One region of the Corynebacterium crudilactis genome, then DNA from elsewhere that is predicted to be linked to it. Evidence: riboswitches for the same ligand, from Rfam matches in the RefSeq annotation. Region 1 holds a riboswitch; the other holds the start of a gene.

Evidence for each region. Region 1 has a riboswitch for cyclic di-AMP ahead of ccrud_RS09600 (C40 family peptidase). Riboswitches for the same ligand answer to the same signal wherever they lie in the genome.
Region 2: linked by a shared signal. The riboswitch ahead of rpf1 (resuscitation-promoting factor Rpf1) and the one ahead of ccrud_RS09600 (C40 family peptidase) in region 1 are both predicted to bind cyclic di-AMP.

Annotation. Positions count from the first base shown of each region.
Region 1 covers NZ_CP015622.1:2,053,617-2,061,066, reverse strand. The annotation lists gene qcrA (cytochrome bc1 complex Rieske iron-sulfur subunit) at 1-105, shown strand, start outside; gene qcrB (cytochrome bc1 complex cytochrome b subunit) at 102-1,721, shown strand; cyclic di-AMP (ydaO/yuaA leader) riboswitch at 2,377-2,564, shown strand; gene ccrud_RS09600 (C40 family peptidase) at 2,576-3,208, shown strand; gene ccrud_RS09595 (C40 family peptidase) at 3,351-4,370, shown strand; gene pimB (GDP-mannose-dependent monoacylated alpha-(1-6)-phosphatidylinositol monomannoside mannosyltransferase) at 4,393-5,529, shown strand; gene ccrud_RS09585 (ROK family glucokinase) at 5,620-6,591, shown strand; gene ccrud_RS09580 (lysophospholipid acyltransferase family protein) at 6,758-7,450, shown strand, end outside.
Region 2 covers NZ_CP015622.1:849,167-856,616, forward strand. The annotation lists gene ccrud_RS04025 (helicase-associated domain-containing protein) at 1-1,454, opposite strand, end outside; gene ccrud_RS04030 (hypothetical protein) at 1,520-1,711, shown strand; gene rpf1 (resuscitation-promoting factor Rpf1) at 1,844-2,419, opposite strand; cyclic di-AMP (ydaO/yuaA leader) riboswitch at 2,429-2,613, opposite strand; gene ccrud_RS04040 (cold-shock protein) at 2,967-3,350, shown strand; gene ccrud_RS04045 (DUF2771 domain-containing protein) at 3,411-3,947, opposite strand; gene ccrud_RS04050 (glutaminyl-peptide cyclotransferase) at 3,959-4,735, opposite strand; gene ccrud_RS04055 (aminotransferase class IV) at 4,762-5,463, opposite strand; gene ccrud_RS04060 (NCS2 family permease) at 5,798-7,258, shown strand; gene ccrud_RS04065 (TrmH family RNA methyltransferase) at 7,258-7,450, shown strand, end outside.

The sequences.
Region 1 (7,450 bases):
GCACTGCCACAGCTGCCGATCACTGTTGATGAAGAGGGATACCTCATCGCCGCTGGCAACTTCATTGAGCCACTCGGCCCGGCATTCTGGGAGCGTAAGTCATGAGTCTAGCTAACGTGGGAAACAATCTTGATTCCCGTTACACCATGGCGGCGGGTATTCGTCGCCAAATTAACAAGGTCTTCCCGACCCACTGGTCCTTCATGCTTGGTGAGATTGCTCTTTACAGCTTTATCATCTTGCTGCTGACTGGTGTCTACCTGACCTTGTTCTTCGATCCATCAATCACCAAGGTCATTTATGACGGCGGTTACCTCCCACTTAACGGTGTGGAAATGTCTCGTGCATACGCAACTGCATTGGATATCTCTTTTGAGGTTCGCGGTGGTCTGTTTATTCGCCAGATGCATCACTGGGCAGCACTGCTGTTCGTAGTGTCCATGCTGGTTCACATGCTTCGTATTTTCTTCACCGGTGCGTTCCGTCGCCCACGTGAAGCAAACTGGATCATCGGCGTCGTCCTGTTGATCCTGGGCATGGCTGAAGGCTTCATGGGTTACTCCCTTCCTGATGACCTGCTTTCCGGCGTTGGTCTTCGAATCATGTCCGCGATTATCGTTGGTCTTCCAATCATCGGTACTTGGATGCACTGGATGATTTTCGGTGGAGACTTCCCATCTGATCTGATGTTGGATCGTTTCTACATCGCACACGTACTGATCATTCCAGGCATCATTCTTGGCCTGATTGCAGCTCACCTTGCGCTTGTTTGGTACCAGAAGCACACCCAGTTCCCAGGCGCTGGTCGTGCTGAGAACAATGTTGTCGGTGTCCGAATCATGCCACTGTTCGCAATCAAGGCTATTGCTTTCGGTCTGATCGTCTTCGGTTTCATCACCTTGCTTGCTGGTGTTACAACCATCAACGCAATTTGGAACTTGGGTCCATACAACCCTTCACAGGTCTCCGCTGGTTCCCAGCCTGACGTTTACATGCTGTGGACAGACGGTGCTGCTCGTGTTATGCCTGCATGGGAACTTTACTTCGGTAACTACACCATCCCATCTGTCTTCTGGGTTGCTATCATGCTGGGCATCCTTGTGGTCCTGCTCGTTGGTTACCCATTCATTGAGCGTAAGTTCACTGGCGACGATGCGCACCACAACTTGCTTCAGCGTCCACGTGACGTTCCAGTCCGCACCTCTTTGGGTGTTATGGCACTGGTCTTCTACATCCTCCTGACAGTTTCTGGTGGTAACGATGTTTACGCGATGCAGTTCCATGTTTCGCTGAACGCAATGACCTGGATCGGCCGTATCGGTCTGATCTTCGGACCAGCTATTGCTTACTTCATCACTTACCGCCTGTGCATTGGTCTCCAACGTTCTGACCGTGAGGTCCTTGAACATGGTATTGAAACCGGTGTCATCAAGCAGATGCCTAATGGCGCGTTCATTGAAGTTCACCAGCCTCTAGGCCCTGTGGATGACCATGGACACCCAATTCCATTGCCATACGCCGGCGCACCAGTTCCAAAGCAGATGAACCAGCTTGGATACTCTGAGGTCGAAACACGCGGTGGATTCTTTGGATCTGATCCAGAGGACATCGTGGCTAAGGCTAAGGAAATTGAGCACGCAAACCACCTTGAGGAAGCAGAGACTCTCCGTGCCCTCAATGATGCAAACATTGAGAGTGACAAGAACCTAGACAAGAACTAGTTTCTACTCTTTTTCTTAAATACTCCCCGCTAGTGATCACATCACTAGCGGGGAGTATTTTTGTTTCCCTGCGGGGCAAAGGATATGTTCCTAAGCTTATCCGCAGCCTTGTGAGAGGAGATCAGGGATAGAGGATGGAAATTTCCTCTCATGGTTCTGTGGAGTTGTTTAGCAGGGGGAGGGAAGAATATCCCGCTAAGGGGCTTTTGCCGTGCAGTTTTCCACATAGTTCTTCTCCTTATATATAGGAGTGTTCTGCTCTTTGATTTTTAGATTGATAGCACTTAACAGGGCCTGTTTTGCACTTCTTTTTGTTGCTATAACTGCAAATTTCAGGGGGTGAGTCGATATAGGTGATTATTGTCACATGATGGGATTTGGTGGACACTTCTTGATCTTGGAGAGGTGAGGTATCTTTAATTTTCTTTTATGGAGATTCCTGAACCTGCAGGTCGGTGCATGGATTCAGGGTTATCAGGGTTTCCCCTTACTGGTGCTACCTTGAGTGAAGGTTTTTGGTTGCGGTCAAGTCAATCTGCGATAACGGTTGTATAACGCTCGATTTTTGGCTCTGGGCTAGACAAGTGTTGTTGCGGTTTCGTAACCTTATTGAGACATTGCGGGACGGGAGCTAATCTTCCTCCAGCATTAAAGAAACAAATAGACGCTTAATCGCATGCATACCTTAGGGAAATTCTTTAGGGAGTGCGGCGAGCCGGGGAACCACAAGTGTTCCTGGGGTGAGTTTCCCACGAGGGTCCTCTGAAAAGAGGGAAGGAGTGGGAATAGGAGCCTTCCGCTCCGAACCCGACAGCTAACTCGGTCAGCAAACAGGAAGATTTGGAGTTTTATCAGTGGGTAAACATCGTCGCAGCAATTCAACCGCAGCTCGTAATGCTGTTGCAGCATCTGCAGTTGCGCTTGGCGCTACAGCAGCTATCGCTTCTCCAGCACAGGCAGCTGAGATTGTTGTTCCTAACACCGGATTCAGCATTGATGTAGCTGGTATTGAAAACACTCCAGGTCTCAACAACGTTCCTGGTATTGATCAGTGGATCCCTTCCTTGAGCAGTCAGGCTGCTCCAACTGCTTACGCAGCAGTTGTTGATGCACCTGCAGCGCCTGTACAGGCAGCTCCAGCGAGCAACGGCCAGGCAATTGTAGATGCTGCTCGTACCAAGATTGGTGCACCATACGGTTGGGGTGCTGTTGGTCCAAACGCTTTCGATTGCTCTGGACTAACTTCTTGGGCGTATAGCCAGGTTGGCAAGTCCATCCCACGTACTTCCCAGGCTCAGGCTGCACAGGGCACTCCAGTTGCCTACTCTGATCTTCAGGCTGGCGACATCGTTGCGTTCTACTCAGGTGCAACTCACGTTGGCATCTACTCCGGTCATGGCACCGTCATTCACGCACTGAACAGCGCAACTCCTCTGTCAGAGCATTCTTTGGATTACATGCCATTCCACTCTGCAGTTCGTTTCTAAGCTGTATTGAGCTTATTTTTCAAAGCGAGTCCTTTTCAGTAAACACTGAAAAGGACTCGCTTTGTTTTTGTCTTGGTGGCAATCGTTTTTAGGGTTAAGGTAGTTTAGTTGCTTAAATGTGCTTGATAGGGGATTGCATAAGATGTTTGGTCAAAGGTCTGCGAGTATTATCGCGGCATGTGTGATTGCCAGCACCTTATTTTTAGTCCCCGAAGCTGTATACGGTGAAGAAATCGACCAGCTGATTGACGATATTGAGGTTGTCTCCCAAGAGACATCTGCGCAGAATGAAGCTGTAAAGCAGCTTGAGCTAGATATTCAAGCGCGGGAGGAAACAATCTCGAGAGTTCAAGAACAGTCTGGAAGTTTCCGAGAGGCCGCTGATGCAGCTTCTCAGAATGTAGATGCTTATCGTTCGGAAATTAACCGGATTGCCCAGGCGAAGTACAGAGGCACTGTTACAGATCCTTTGAGCATTGCCGTATCTGCAGAAGATCCTCAAAATGCAATTGATCGAATGAGTTATCTTGCCACGCTTACTAAAGACACCAGCGATGTAGTTGAGGCGCTTAATCAGGAGACTGAAAAGTCTGCGGAAGCTGTGTATCAAGCCAACCGCACTAAAGCGGAAGCTGAATTTCAGTTGGGACAGCTGAAAGTTCGTCAGGCTGAGCTTGATGCAGAAAAAGAGCAACTCGATGCTCGGAAGACGGAAATTCGAGATCGCGTTGATACATTGAGTCCAGAGGAACGAGAGCTCTGGGTGTCAAAGAATGGTCCGTTAGAAATAGATCTCACAGAATTGTTGGGTCTATCTTCAAAAACTTCTGGGGCGGTGGAAGCAGCACTGTCTAAGTTGGGAAGCCCATATGGGTGGGGTGCAATTGGTCCTAATGAGTTCGATTGTTCGGGATTGATTTACTGGGCGTACCAACAAATGGGTAAATCTTTGCCCCGCACCTCTCAATCACAAATGGCCGGCGGAACTCCTGTGGGACGTGACCAATTGCAGCCAGGTGATGTTATTGGCTATTACCCGGGGGCGACGCACGTGGGCATGTATATTGGTGACGGAAAAATTGTGCACGCCTCAGATTACGGAATCCCTGTTCAGGTGGTATCTGTTGATTCAGCACCGTTTTATGGTGCGCGTCGCTATTAAAAAGTTCGTCAGGAGAATCTTTGTGGCTACACCTCGTAAAACACTAGTAGTGACCAATGATTTTCCACCTCGGGTGGGTGGAATCCAAAGCTATCTCCGGGACTTCATTGCTACCCAAGATCCAGATTCCATTGTGGTTTTTGCTTCTACACAAAATGCGGAGGAAGCGCGAGCTTATGATGCCACGTTGGATTATGAGGTAATCAGGTGGCCGCGTTCGATTATGCTGCCGTCGCCTACTACTGCGCATGCGATGACGGAGATTATTCATGCGCGCGATATCGATAATGTGTGGTTTGGGGCAGCAGCACCACTGGCGTTAATGGCCACACAGGCGAAACAAGCTGGGGCAAGCAAGATTATTGCCTCTACTCATGGACATGAGGTGGGGTGGTCGATGCTACCCGGTGCACGGCAAGCCTTAGGAAAGATTGGCGCAGAGGTTGATGTGCTGACCTATATTTCGCAATATACCCTTGGTCGATTTCGTAGTGCCTTTGGTGCGCAGCCTGAATATGTGCATTTGCCTTCAGGTGTAGATATTCATACTTTTAAGCCTGTTGATGCGGTACATCGTAGTGCTACGCGTCAGAAACTTGGTCTGACAGGAACCACTCCGGTCATAGCGTGTATTTCACGGTTGGTGCCGCGTAAAGGCCAAGACTCTTTAATTCACGCTATGCCAAAAGTCATCGAAGCGCGGCCTGATGCGCAGCTGCTGATCGTGGGTAGTGGTCGTTATGAACAAACGCTTCGGCGTCAGGCGGAAAACCTCAAGGATAATGTGAGGTTTTTGGGCCGCCTTGAGTATCAAGACATGGTGGATACCTTGGCTGCTGTAGATATCTTTGCAATGCCTGCACGCACGCGTGGTGGCGGATTAGATGTTGAAGGTTTAGGCATCGTTTATCTGGAGGCGCAAGCCAGCGGAGTTCCTGTTATCGCTGGCACCTCTGGTGGCGCGCCAGAAACCGTTACTCCGGCAACTGGCGTCGTTGTGGAGGGGGCGGACGTCGACAAGCTAGCTGCAACGATAATTGAGCTTCTCGATGATCCGATCCGCCGCGCCGCGATGGGCTCGGCCGGGCGAGCGCACGTGGAACAGCAATGGGCCTGGGAAATCATGGGGGAGCGGCTGAATAATATTTTGCAGAGCTAAGCCACGATGATGGTTGCGGGAGGGTTCCTGGCTATACTTTGAAAGATTAAATTCACGTACATTCCTGTGTAGAACGCGAGGGGCACTCTTATGCCACAGAAACCGGCTAGTTTCGCGGTGGGCTTTGACATCGGCGGCACCAACATGCGAGCAGGGCTTGTCGACGAATCCGGGCGCATTGTCACCAGTTTGTCAGCACCGTCGCCACACACCACGCATGCATTGGAACAGGGCATTTGTGACCTGGTTGAACAACTTAAAACTGACTATCCCATTGATTCTGTGGGACTTGCTGTCGCTGGATTTTTGGATCCAGAATGTGAAGTTGTTCGATTCGCACCGCATCTTCCATGGCGAGATGAGCCAGTGCGTGAAAAGCTCGAAAAACTTCTTGGCCTCCCAGTTCGTTTAGAACATGATGCCAACTCCGCAGCGTGGGGCGAACACCGTTTTGGTGCGGCTCAAGGGGCAGATAACTGGGTACTCCTTGCACTGGGAACCGGAATTGGTGCAGCGCTTATTGAAAAAGGCGAGATTTATCGTGGCGCATACGGCACTGCTCCAGAATTTGGTCACCTGCGAGTTGTCCGTGGTGGACGCGCCTGTGCATGCGGTAAAGATGGCTGCTTAGAACGTTATTGTTCAGGCACAGCATTGGTTTATACTGCGCGAGAGCTAGCTTCACATGGTGCTTTCCTCAACAGCGGATTAGTAGAGCAGATCACACTTGATCCGAATGCTTTGACCGGCAAAATGATCACCACAGCTGCACGGCAAAAAGATCCGCTAGGAATCGCAGTGCTAGAAGATTTCAGTGAATGGTTAGGAGAGACTCTCTCCATCATTGCTGATGTTCTTGATCCAGGTTTGATCATTATCGGTGGAGGTTTATCTTCTGATGCAGATCTATATCTTGACCAAGCAGTGAACCATTATTCGACACGGATCGTTGGCTCTGGATACCGACCGCTAGCGCGTGTTGGCACCGGACAACTAGGCGGAGACGCTGGCATGATTGGTGTTGCAGACCTGGCTCGACAATCTGTGCTCGAGTCGATTTAGCACACAGATACTGCTTGGTGAAAACGATTGACCACCTTATGAGCTACCCCTTAAAGCAACTAAAAGTGAGGTTTTACGGCTTCGCAGTAAAATACATTGTTTGAGTAACGTATTCTTAAAAGTTCCAAGAGCAGTAAAACGCGAAGAAGGGGATAACCCAAACATCATGAACAACAACTGGTATCGGTTTTTCAAGTATGTGTTGATTGGCCCATTTTTGCGTGTGTATAACCGCCCAGAGATCGAAGGCAAAGAAAATATTCCTGCCGAAGGCGCAGCCATTTGTGCATCTAACCATCAAGCAGTGATGGATTCTTTCTATTTTCCTTTATTATGCCCAAGGCAGCTCACCTTCCCGGCAAAGGCGGAATATTTCACTTCACCAGGGATTTCTGGCCGTATGCAAAAGTGGTTCTTTACCTCGGCTGGGCAGATTCCCTTGGATCGTACTGCAGACAATGCGATGGATTCTTTAATGAACACGGCTAAAGCAGTGTTGGACCGTGGAGATCTCTTTGGTATTTATCCAGAGGGTTCTCGTTCCCCAGACGGCAGAATTTACAAGGGTAAAACTGGCATGGCTTATGTAGCAATGGAAACAGGAAAACCAGTTATTCCTGTCGCGATGATCGGTAGCCGTGATGCGAATCCGATTGGTAGTTGGGTTCCACGTCCAGCAAAGGTTCGGATTAAAATTGGTAGCCCAATTGATCCGATAGCGTTTATCAAAGAACATGGATTGGAACTTGGTTCGCATGAAGCCGCACGTCAGTTGACTGATCATGTGATGTTTATCTTGGCGGATCTAACTGGTCAGCCGTATGTTGATGCGTACGCCAAAGATATTAAAAATTCTCTG
Region 2 (7,450 bases), 1.2 Mb from region 1:
TTTTGCATGGCTGGTGTCAGCGGGCCTGGAACCATAATGGTGAAATCGCCTTGCACGATGAAATTTTCCACTGGTGCAGGTGCAGTGATCACTTCCGCTGGATCGTCGCCAGCAACCAGAGCCTGGCCAGCCGTGGTTACGCCTTGTGCAAAAGCACCAATCCAGCTGGCCTCCTCAAGAACGTGGGCAATGGTGTCTGGGTTCATTCGGCTTGCCGCGAGCGGATAATGAAAGGCTAAATCTGCATGCAGCTCATCGGGGGAGACACGAGTGAGCGAGCTCAGAATCTTTGCTCGTGTATCAGGTAGAGATTCGATGATGCTTGATTTACTCAATACATGGATTGGTTTGTCTTTTTCATCAGCTTCTCCCACACGCCAGGAAGCGAAATTCTGCTTCCACCAACCGGCCATCAATGTGCCTAATTGCGCAGCGAGATCAGCTTCCATCCAATCATCAGCGATTGGCGTGGGAGCAATATAATCTCCGCCTTCATCATCGGTTGGCAAAGGATCTGGGACACCGCGTCGAAGCAACCCGCTTGCGACACCTAAACCACAGAGGCGCGCCACATCGTGCTCGTTCAGATCAAGCTCTTTGCTTAAACGAGAGATTACACGCACGCCGAGAGCGCCCACTTTTAATGTGGGTGCCGGAAGGTGGCTTAGGGCGTCGATAAGCAAGCGCATGTGCCGCACGACCTCTAAGCCGGCTGCAATGCCGGTGTCATCGGCACCTGGATCCGCGGAATAGGGAATCGGGCGTACCTGGGCGGGGAGTTGCTCCCGGCCTTCGATGACGCGCCGTACCAGCGCAGGTAAGCGCACCGTCTGCTCATCCACACGCGCCAAAAGACCCGCAGCAAGCAACTGCGGGATCGGACGCGTCGGATCAGCATCAATCGCCGCATCGCGCGTCAGACCGAAGCCGCCTGAAGCAGCCAGCGTGCCCAGCAGTTTGCGGTGTCGCTCAGAGAGCTTGTCGACGCTTTCCCTCACGTGTTCTTCACTAAGGCCATGATCGTTTAGTTCAGGAAGCAGCGTCCAATGAACAGGCAACGCCGACATTGTTTCTTGTGCAATCATGAGCTGCTCATCGCCATACAACAACGCATAGTTTTTGAGAGTGCTAATCGCGTTGAGGCAATCTTGAGATGAGGGAGTCTGCTCACCGAAAGCATTCTGCACATGTTCCACCACTTCGGGGGCAGCTACCGGGTGGAGCTCAGCGCCGATCTTGGCAGCTGCCTCCAATACCGCAAGCTCTAGTGCATTGAGTTTTAGCACAGCCCGAACCACCGAGGCTCGCAACTGCAAACGCGCAGCCAGAGACCCCAAATTGGGTGGTAATGGGAGGACTGTATCAGGTCGATTTTTTAAGATTATGGATAGCTGATCATCACTTTGAGTATCCAACCAACCCTTGAGGGTGGGGATGGGGGAGTCTATTTTCATGATGTTCTTAAGTTTAAGCCCTGTTGAGGTGACTTTTGTTCCCAGAGTTTGAAAGAATATAGAACATGGCAAACGTAGAGAAGAAGCACTTCGTCGATCCGGCTTGGCCGGAGCACAATCCAGCTGACGGTCACGTCGTTACTGAAATCATCTCCAAGCTCGCAGGCGCATCCAGCCCTTGGGGCGATGAGAAGGAATTCCCAGTTTCTGCTGTAGAGACCGGATACGTACACCCGTACACCCGCATCAACCGCTAAGCAGTTTTTAAAAGAGGCAGCCTCTCCGTGAAATACCGGGGGAGGCTGCTTCTTTTTGCGCGTATAAGAAAAATATCTCGGGCGGGAACCATGTGGTTCCCGCCCGAGATATTTTTGCGTTGTAGCTAGTGCTTAACCAACGATGGAGTTGTAATAAGCCTCAACTTCAGCTGGGACTGCAATGCCGTACTGAGACAAGGTACCGGTGACTGCACCGTAGGTAGCGTTGATGGTCTCCAGATCGGTGGAGCCGATAGCAATGTTGGCTGCTGGAGCATTGTATGCCGCGACAGGGGCAGCTGGAGCAGCAGATGCTGGAGCTGGTGCGGAAAGATTACGCTGGGTTGGAGCTGAGTTCAGTCCAAGGCTAGCGGAGCACGCAGGCCATGCGCCCCAGCCCTGGCCAGCCAAGGTGCGCTCTGCAACAGCGATCTGCTGGGCGCGGGTTGCCTGGTAAGCGTAAGTAGCGAATTCCTGTCCACCGTAGGCAGCCCAGGTGCCAGCGGAGAACTGCAATCCACCGTGGTAGCCGTTGCCCGTGTTGATTGCCCAGTTTCCACCGGACTCGCACTGCGCCAGGCGATCCCAATCGGAATCTGGTGCAGCGGAGGCGGAAGGAGCCATGATGGTTGCAGCAGCACCGAAAGCGATGGTGGAAGCTGCGATCTTGGTTAGTGCTGAGCTGGTCTTAACTGAGTGACGTCCCATGATGAAAAAGTTTCCTCTCATTTGTCGCCGTCGAGGTTAGCTGTCGGGTTAGAGCGTGAGGAGTTGCTCTGCCAGTGGATTCCTGGCTTCACCCCAAGGAGTTGGCCTCCGTGCCTTCTTAACTAAAAGATGGCGGGTGGTTTCCCCGTCCCTGTCTGCAATATGTCCCGCACAAGTGCGGGTGTTTGTGGTTTTTAAGTTCAATGCACCAAGCGGGTTGTTCTGCCTCCGACCCCAGACAGGGTTTGGCGATGAGCCGGATATATGGATGAACTGTTGCGGTGCCTGAGGTACACGGTAACTCGAAGGTCACGATTGTGTCACGTTATTTATGAAATCTATATGAATCCCAACTTGTGCTACCACTAAAATCGCAGGTCACCCCGGCGGAATTTGCGGGTGTGATTTGTGTTACATTTTGGTATATTTGGCGTTGTGATGTAACTTTCCGACAAGTTTTAGCAGCGATGTTCGCGGTGTATAATAACCTCTTCTGGTCAAAAACTAGTGATTGATCCAAATCAGCGAATGAAAGTGGTGAGGACAAGTGCCTGTCGGAACGGTTAAGTGGTACGACGCAGAGCGTGGTTTCGGCTTTGTCTCCAATCCAGGTGGTGAAGATTGCTTCGTTGGCAAGCAAGTTCTTCCCAAAGGAGTCACCGAATTAAGCAAGGGACAACGGATCGATTTTGATTTTGTTGCAGGCCGTAAAGGCCCCCAAGCACTTCGAGTGAGGGTTCTTGAAACTCCACGCAGGCGTCCACAGCGTAAATACAAGCCAGAAGAGCTCAATGGAATGATCTCGGACCTCATCACGCTTCTTGAAAGCGGTGTGCAACCGGGGCTAGCTAATGGGCAATACCCAGAACATAAATCTGGAGCACAGGTAGCAGAAATTCTTCGCGTTGTTGCGAAAGAGCTCGAATCCTAAAACAGTTAAGGAGAGGATCCACCATATTCGGATCCTCTCCTTAACTATTTGTCTAAGTGACTAGTTTTCAGGTTCACTCATCGTTGATAGAGACCACGTCACGGTGTAGGGAGCTTCTTCACCATTTTCATCTTGACCAATCATCACAGAAGAAATCTCCACGACTACTAGACGAGGACGTTCCCCACCTTCCTGGGTTGGATCAACTGATCCGGGCACAGTAGCTTCGGTAGCGTCATAGCTGGTGTGATAGAACTCATCATTGGCTGTAGGGTCATCGTAGATCGTCAGCAGATACCAATCATGATCGTGGATTGTTTCCGGAATGCTTAAATGCAGTTCTTCATCAGCACCGACGTCAAGCGTAGGTATGTCGTTCTCTTCACATTCCACGCCTGGCTCGCACAAGCTGAAAGGGAACACCTCCACTTCACCAGCTGGAGCACTTGCTGCGATGGAGATGTTCTGGGGGAGCGGCTCGGGGCGATTGTTCCACCATTGCTGGAACATCACCGAGACAATCACCACCAACACCACTGCAACAATGAGGCTGAGAATCTGAATGAGATTTTTACGCTTGGTCTTCCGGCTTGCCATGAGTCTTGAGTCTAGTCAGCCGGAACGAATCTGACCTCATAGAGGTCTGGCCAACGCTTGCCGGTGATATAAAAACGATCCGAATCTGGGATATGCGCAATACCGTTGAGCACATTATTTGTATCCGGGGCAGCATTATTATCAATTCCTGAGGCATCAATCACTGCGGTGACTTCTCCCCGTGAGGGGTCGATACGCATGATGTCTGTTTCGAGGAAAATATTTGCGTAGACTGCATCATCTACGCATTCGAGTTCATTCAAGGCCTGTACCGGTGTGCCTTCAAGAGTGACTTCGACAGATCCGGTTTCTGCAAATGTTTCCGGATCTCTAAACGTCAAGGTGGAACTGCCATCTGAAGTAATAAGGGAATCTTGAGTAGAGCAGATGCCCCAGCCTTCACCTTCGTAGCTGACCCGATCTAATTCTTCTAGAGTCTGTGCATCGCGTTTGAAAGCAATGCCTTCATTCCAGGTCAATTGCCACACCACAGCATTGTGTTTTGTGATGCCCTCTCCGAAAAACTCTGGATCAAGCGGTCGAGAGGTGGTTTCTTGGCCATCGATGGAACTGCGGTAGATGCGCGAGCCACCGTATTGTCCAGTTCCGATAATGAGCTCATCGCCATCTAGCTCTAATCCTTGAGTAAAGGACGTGGCATCAAAAGCATGAGTGGAAATAATTTCTGGGACTAGCCGTTCGACTGCCGCATCAGATGCAGTATCGGGAGCAGTACAGGAAGAGAGCGCAGCGCTGGAGAGGAGGGTTAAAGTAGCAAGCTTTTTCACAGTTTCGACAATAACAGTGCAGCCTTTTAGATTTGTTGTGCGTTCTTCCAGAGGTGGTCATTGACTTCGGAAAAAGTCGGTACGAATGATGCAACTGGACGTATTTCTGACACTGGGAACTTGGAGCCGTATTCCACCCAAGCGACAACTTGGCGGATTCCCGACAGGGAATCAACCAGCCATACTTCGGAAGAACGCAGATCATTGATATTAAATCCCTGTGGGCGAGGCTTGGCATGGCAGCCTTGGGCCTGCAAATATTCCACAACAGGTGCTTCTAGCACCGAAGGTAAAGAGCGGGGATGTGTGGAATGAAACACGGTGTCTCCCTTGATTGCCAAAAGGGAAGCGCCGATTGCCATGATCACCTGGCCGGATTCGTCGACAAGCAAGCCATCATCTGCGCCCTGGCGGCGGCTGTTTGCGGTGGCGGTGTTCTGCCACGCATGATCTAGGCCTTTAATATTTGGGTGCCGGCGTTCATCGCGGTGCCCGTGGGCATCGACAGTGACGTGCGCATTGAGCTTGCGAGGCGGGCGCAGCTCGACGTTATAGTGATTGTTTTCAATCGTGACGGAAGCCTGCACACTGCCTGGAGCTTCCCGTAATTGTGCGATGATGCGCTCGCGGAATTGCGGTGCTGTGGGGGCCGCCTTTTCGAGGCGATCAATGTGGCCCTGGAGGTTGCGGATATTACCGTCAACCATGAGAAAACTTGTGGTCACCACGATGTGCAGCCGGACCTTCCGAAGTCGTAACAACTATTGTTCTTGCCTTTAAATTGAGGTTATCACCCGAGTAATCAAACTGAGGATTCGAGGTGTCGCACCTTTGAGTTAGAGTGTGGGCATATAAAGAACTTGGTTTAGGCCACTGGGGTGGAAAAATGGTGGGTTCATCACTTTTGGCTGGTGGACTTGCCTCATCTGCTAGACAGGTGGAAAAATTCTGTTGCGCTAAAGGTTTCAGCTAAAAGGTGAATCCTTGATAGTGGAATGAGCTGACTTTTCCACGAGTTTTTCAGCTTTCTCACAACTTGAATAGAAAATAAGGTATCCGGCTATGACGACAGGGAATTCAACGAATACTAGGGGAGCCCTAGACCGATATTTCAAAATCTCGGAGCGTGGATCAAGCATTGGCACAGAAATCCGTGCAGGTGTGGTCACATTCTTTGCAATGGCCTACATCATCATTCTTAATCCTTTGATCCTTGGTACAACCCCTGACGTTGAGGGAAATACTCTAGGAATCGCACAGGTTGCAGCAGCTACAGCTCTTGCTGCTGGTGTTATGACTATCGCGTTTGGTCTGATCGCACGCTATCCATTTGGCATTGCTGCCGGTCTTGGATTGAACACCATGGTTGCCGTCACGCTGGTCTCTGGTGAAGGTCTGACTTGGCCAGAAGCGATGGGGCTTGTGGTTTTGGACGGTATCGTCATCGTCATTTTGGCGGTTTCAGGCTTCCGTGTTGCAGTATTCCGTGCGATTCCTACATCCATGAAAGCTGCGATCAGCGTGGGCATTGGCTTGTTCATCGCCATGATTGGCCTGGTTGATGCAGGTTTTGTGCGCCGCATTCCTGATGCTGCCGGCACCACCGTGCCAGTAACCCTGGGCATTGATGGATCGATCGCTTCTTGGCCAACTTTAGTGTTCGTGGTTGGCGTCTTGCTCTGTGGCATTTTGGTTGTGCGTAAAGTGCGCGGTGGTCTTTTCCTTGGCATCCTGGGAACCACCATTTTGGCAATTATCGCAGAGGCAGTCTTTGGCTCTGGAGCATCTTTCGAAAACGGCGAAGCAAATGCGGAGGGCTGGTCACTGGCTGTTCCTGCTCTGCCTGACTCCTTTGGTGGCATGCCAGATCTTTCCATTGTTGGTGCCGTAGATCTGATTGGCGCATTCAGTCGCATTGGCGTCATCGCTGCCACCCTGCTGGTCTTTACCCTCGTGTTGGCTAACTTCTTTGATGCCATGGGCACCATGACTGCACTCGGCAAGCAGGGCAACCTGGCTGATGCAGAAGGTAACCTGCCAGATATCAAGAAGGCATTGGTTGTTGAAGGCGCAGGTGCCATCGTCGGTGGCGCATTCTCCGCTTCTTCCAACACTGTTTTCGCAGACTCTTCTGCAGGTGTTGCCGATGGCGCTCGCACCGGTCTTGCCAACGTGGTCACCGGCTCCCTGTTCCTCGCAGCAATGTTTTTGACCCCGCTGTACGAAATCGTGCCAATCGAGGCTGCTGCACCAGTTCTCGTTGTGGTTGGTGCAATGATGATGGGGCAGGTCAGCGAGATTGATTTCTCCAAGTTCTACATCGCTTTCCCAGCTTTCCTGACCATCGTGGTTATGCCGTTTACCTACTCGATCGCCAACGGCATTGGTGTTGGATTCATCATGTACGCAGTCATGGCTGCAGCTGCCGGCAAGGCGAAGGAAGTGCACTGGCTCATGTGGCTGGTTGCAGGACTATTTGTGGTCTTCTTTGCCATCGATCCGATCATGGGCGCAGTCAGCTAATGTCCCAACGCATCGTAATTTCAGATTCTGCTGATCCACGGTTAGATGATGTCCGTGACCTCAACCATTCAGATTCTCGTCCGGATCTTCCCGGCGGCAAGGGTTTGGTTGTCGCCGAGGGCCCGTTGGTTGTCGGCAGGCTTTTGGAATCTCGTTACCCAGTGCGCGCAATCGTGGGCTTTGGCAACAAAT